2 regions of the Paenibacillus sp. MDV22-iso6 genome follow, and region 1 is predicted to be linked to the other one. Evidence: predicted binding sites of a transcription regulator. Region 1 holds the regulator's gene; the other holds the start of a gene.

Region 1 (2,411 bases):
GTTCTTCTTCTGAGCAAAGCCCGATTACCCCACGTGCCAGAGCAGCCCGAACGCCGGATTGTTCCACCACTTTCGCAACCTGATCCATATGATCATACATATCTAGGAAAGCTGTTGTTCCACCCTTCAACATTTCAAGCACGGAAAGTGATGTGCCCCAATATACGTCTTCAGACGTCAATTTGGCTTCCATTGGCCACATTTTCTCCTGCAACCATACTTGTAACGCCAGATCGTCTCCATGGCCTCTGAGGAGCGACATGGCCGCGTGACCATGCGTATTGATCAGACCCGGCAAGAAGAACAGTCCTTTTCCGTCCACCTTTGTCAGGCTTTCGTCTCCTTCCGGCAATGTCTCACCAATATGCACAATCTTGTCATTCTCAACAACCATAAAACCTTGAACCACGTTCCAATTCGTACCTTCACTCACGGCAAATTTGCCGTTGTGAATTACCCATCTATTTGTCGTCATCTTCCTCGTCGTCCTTTCCATTCTCCAAGTAATAAGCCAGGCTAAGTAGATCCGTCGTAAAATCAGCATGATGAATGCGAATATGCGGCGGGGTCTTCAGGATCGTTGGCGCAAAGTTCAGAATCGCTTCAATTCCTGACTCAATCAGCTGATCTGCAACATTTTGGGCTTCCGTATCCGGAACCGTGATAATACCTATACGAATGTTATCTTTTTTGACCGAATCCGTTAATTCATTCATCGGTTGTACCGTCAAACTGTTGATTTGACTCCCAATTTTCGGACCGTAGGCATCAAATACAGCGACGATCTTCATGTTGTCTTTGAGATAGGCATTGTAATTGGACAAGGCATGTCCCAAATTACCTGCTCCGACAAGAGCTACATTGATCTGCTGGTCTATTTTTAAAATATGGCGGATTTTCTCAATGAGATATGAAACGTCATATCCAATCCCTTTACGACCAAAGTCACCAAAGTAAGCCAAGTCTTTACGAATCTGGGCAGGATTCAAATCCAGCCTCAGTCCAAGTTCTTGTGAAGAAACCGTATTGACTTCCCGCTGATGCAGTTCATTCAAATAACGCAAGTAAACAGGTAATCTACGCACCACGGCTTCCGAAATTTTATCTGATTTCATTCATTGCTCCCCCTTACCAAGGCCACGATAGATAGATGAAAAGATGAGCACCCTGTCTAAAACGATGCAAAATGATTACTGAATTAAACAGGATGCTCCTTGTTATATAATGGATAATTGCTTTAATCGCTTTACTCGCATATCCATGAAACGAATACATGATATTACTCAATTTTACCGCCAATCACTGGCGCCTTGCAATAATGGAAGCTACAGAGCGTATCTGTTATTGTTGCTCTTCGGTTGGTCTCTCGAGCCATTCCGAAATGCGTGGAACCATCTGCTCTGTAAGCATGTGCTCCATTTTGGGACCAGGTAATGAATATAAAAAGTACTTGCCATAATACGCTTCAATAACGCGTGTATCGTATACAATCACAATGCCTCTGTCTTTGCCTGTACGAACCAGTCTGCCAAATCCCTGTTTGAAACGGATGACGGCTTGTGGCACGGATAGCTTCATAAACGGGTTTTTCTTCTGCTGCTGCAAAAGCTCGCTCTTCGCTTCCACTAATGGATGATTCGGTGGCTGGAACGGCAGTCTGACAATTGCAAGGCAGGTCAGAGCCTCTCCCGGAATGTCCACGCCTTCCCAAAAGCTGCTTGTGCCAAGTAGCACCGTTGCTTTAGCATCTTGGAACCGACGTGTAAGCTTGGAACGGCTGCCGCTGTCCACCCCTTGCCCAAGCAAAGAGATATCGTTGCCTGACAAGGCCTCCTTAAGCGGGTCATAGACCTGTCGCAGCATGCGGTAGGAGGTAAACAACACCATCATGCGTCCACGAGTCGCAATAGCCGTTTCCGCGAGCGAGTGCACGAGCATATCCACAAAGTGTGCATCGCCTACACTGCCCTTCACGCTTGGGAAATCACGCGGAATGACAAGCAGCGCTTGTTCTCGATAATTGAACGGTGAAGGTAGCATCGACGTTAACAGACGGTTATTGTCGGCAGCTTCCTGCAAACCCAGCTGTTCGATCATGAATTGAAATGACTTGTCAACGGAGAGCGTAGCCGATGTAAGCACAACGCTTTTCTTTTTATCAAAGAACATATCCTTCAATTGTGCACTGACATCGACAGGAACAGCATAGAGTTGCAGTGATTTACTGCGGAACTGGCCGCTGGCCTCCATCCAGTACACGGTATTGGCATCATCCATCCGCATGAAGAAACGCAGATTATCCTTAATCGTTGCCAAATCCTTGAGCAGACCTGAGATATCCGTAATCAGACTATCGGACTGATAATCGTCCTGATCTTCTTTCACTTCAAGCAGCAGCTTGTCGCCTTTAC
Region 2 (2,411 bases), on a different contig from region 1:
GCTGGCGCTGGGCCAAACGGTTCAGAAGTTTACCGGAGAGAATGGCAAAGTGAACAAGGTCATTACATCCAAAGGAGAGTTCGATACAGACCTCGTTATTCTGTGCATTGGTTTCCGTCCAAATACCGAGCTGCTCAAAGGCCAAGTGGATATGCTGCCGAACGGTGCAATCATCGTGGATAAATATATGCAAACCAGCCAAAAAGACGTCTTCGCTGCTGGAGACAGCTGTGCAATTCATTACAACCCAACTGGCAAGGCAGCGTACATTCCACTGGCAACCAACGCAGTGCGGATGGGTACACTCGTAGCAAGGAATCTTGTTCGTCCTACGACACGTTATATGGGTACACAAGGCACATCAGGTATTAAAATTTATGAGCAAAATATTGCAGGTACAGGCTTGACGGAAGCATCTGCTGCGGATGAGGGTCTGGTCGTTGAAGCTGTAACACTTGAAGATGTTTACCGTCCAGAGTTCATGCCAACGGCAGAGAAGCTGCTGCTCAAAGTAATCTATGAACAGGCTACACGCCGCATTGTTGGTGCGCAGGTCATGTCACAAGCTGATCTGACACAGTCGATCAATACGATCTCTGTCTGCATCCAGAACAACATGACGGTAGATGAGCTGGCCTTCATCGACTTCTTCTTCCAGCCACATTACAACAAACCATGGAACTTCCTGAACTCGGCGGGTCTTCAGGCGTTGCCACCAGTAGAAGTAAAAACACCAGCGATGGTATAACCATAAATATCTGAGAACTGCCGCAGTCATTCTGCGGTAGTTCTTTTTGTTTTTTCTGCATATCAAGCAAGACACAACGGAAATATTAAAATGTAGTTTTCAGACTTTGTGATAAAAGTAACAAACCTCTTGAAACCTTCGCGATACAATGAACATATCAACAAAACAGGTTGAATTATGATGTTCATGAACTGTGAAGGAGAGGATCGTTATGGCAGCAAAAACACCTCTTGAGGTTGCACAATATACGGCGCATACGGGGATGAAGAAAGCCCAAAATCCGGTGTCCTCCGTATTGATACTCAGTTTTCTGGCAGGCGCTTTTATTGCGCTTGGATTTCTGCTGGATATTCGGGTCATTGCCTCTGCTCCGGCCGAGTGGGGCAGCTTGGTTAATCTGATTGGCGCAGCAGTGTTCCCGGTAGGTTTGATATTGGTGCTGATTGGCGGTGGGGAACTGCTAACAGGCAATATGATGGCTGTTCCACTCGCGACGATTGCACGTAAACTGTCCGCAGGCAACATGTTGAAGAATCTCACCTTAGTAACGATAGGTAATTTCCTTGGGGCGATCTTTGTGGCCTATGCGTTTGGGCATGTGCTTGGTCTGACGGCAGAGGGGGCTTATTTGGCCAAAGTGGTGGATATGGCTGGACACAAGCTGGACGACAGCTTCCTTCAGGCTTTTATATCCGGGATCGGGTGTAACTGGCTGGTCGCTCTCGCGGTTTGGTTGTCTTATGCATCGGATACGATGAGTGGAAAAGTATTGGGCATATGGTTCCCAACGATGGCCTTTGTAGCTATTGGATTCCAGCACGTTGTCGCCAACATGTTCCTGATTCCTGCTGCGATCTTTGAAGGGCATTATTCGTGGGGACAATACGTCATGAATTTCATTCCGGTATGGCTTGGCAACCTGACGGGAGGGGCGCTGTTTGTCGCGGCTGCCTACTGGATGGTGTACCTGCGCAAGCATGAGCCGGAAGTGAAGCCTGAGGTGGCCATGGCGGCGGCCCAGCCTGTGGAAACGGAAGCCAGACCGATGTGGAGCAAGCAGGCGTAGCGGCATTTTTCCGAGTAATCGAGTAGCGTTGTAAACGTGGTACAAGTGCGAAAACGAGTGAAAAGACGAGTGCAAAGTAAAGAGGAGAGGCGATTCTGATCTCGTTCAAGTCATGGCTGTCTGCTGTGATGGGCGGAGAGGAATCGCTTTTTTTAATGTGAAAATATCCACGCAAAATAAATTCGCCATGACAAGGTTCGGGGGAACGAAACCTGTTCATGGCGAATTTCGGGAGTGGTCCATGATATGGCATGAGGAGGAAGTGGGGAAACACTAGCCTAATGCCTTATTTTTAATTTACCCCTGAATTTCGAGATTGAATCAAAGGGAAAAAAGATTTTTTGAAAAAAATTTGGATCGGTTGTGGCGGTAAAAAAAGACTGTTCTCTTTACGCGATTACCAGGAAGAAGATATGATATGAGGATAGCTTTGAAGGGGGAGGGACTTGTATATGATCGATCAGGAGAATGGCGTATTCCCGGCGGTTTGCCCGCTCGATTGTCCGGATACTTGCGGCCTGCTGCTTCATAAGGAGAACGGTAAGATCGTGAAGGTAGCGGGCAATCCGGACCATCCGATAACAAAAGGCGCCATCT

The links. The regulator Rex, encoded in region 1, represses fermentation and respiration genes when NADH is low (regulators of the CRP and FNR family bind a similar motif). The targets are predictions, from matches to a motif close to TTGTGAAATATTTCACAA.
Region 2: a site for Rex is predicted at 855-872, ahead of AC4PM4_RS11125 (formate/nitrite transporter family protein). Genes of this name have one in related genera too.

The regions. Positions count from the first base shown of each region.
Region 1 covers NZ_JBZVDZ010000007.1:114,808-117,218, forward strand. Annotated here, with positions in the region: gene AC4PM4_RS19990 (amidohydrolase) at 1-475, opposite strand, end outside; gene AC4PM4_RS19995 (redox-sensing transcriptional repressor Rex) at 462-1,115, opposite strand; gene dinG (ATP-dependent DNA helicase DinG) at 1,342-2,411, opposite strand, start outside.
Region 2 covers NZ_JBZVDZ010000003.1:422,744-425,154, forward strand. Annotated here, with positions in the region: gene AC4PM4_RS11120 (FAD-dependent oxidoreductase) at 1-748, shown strand, start outside; gene AC4PM4_RS11125 (formate/nitrite transporter family protein) at 960-1,814, shown strand; gene AC4PM4_RS11130 (molybdopterin-containing oxidoreductase family protein) at 2,267-2,411, shown strand, end outside.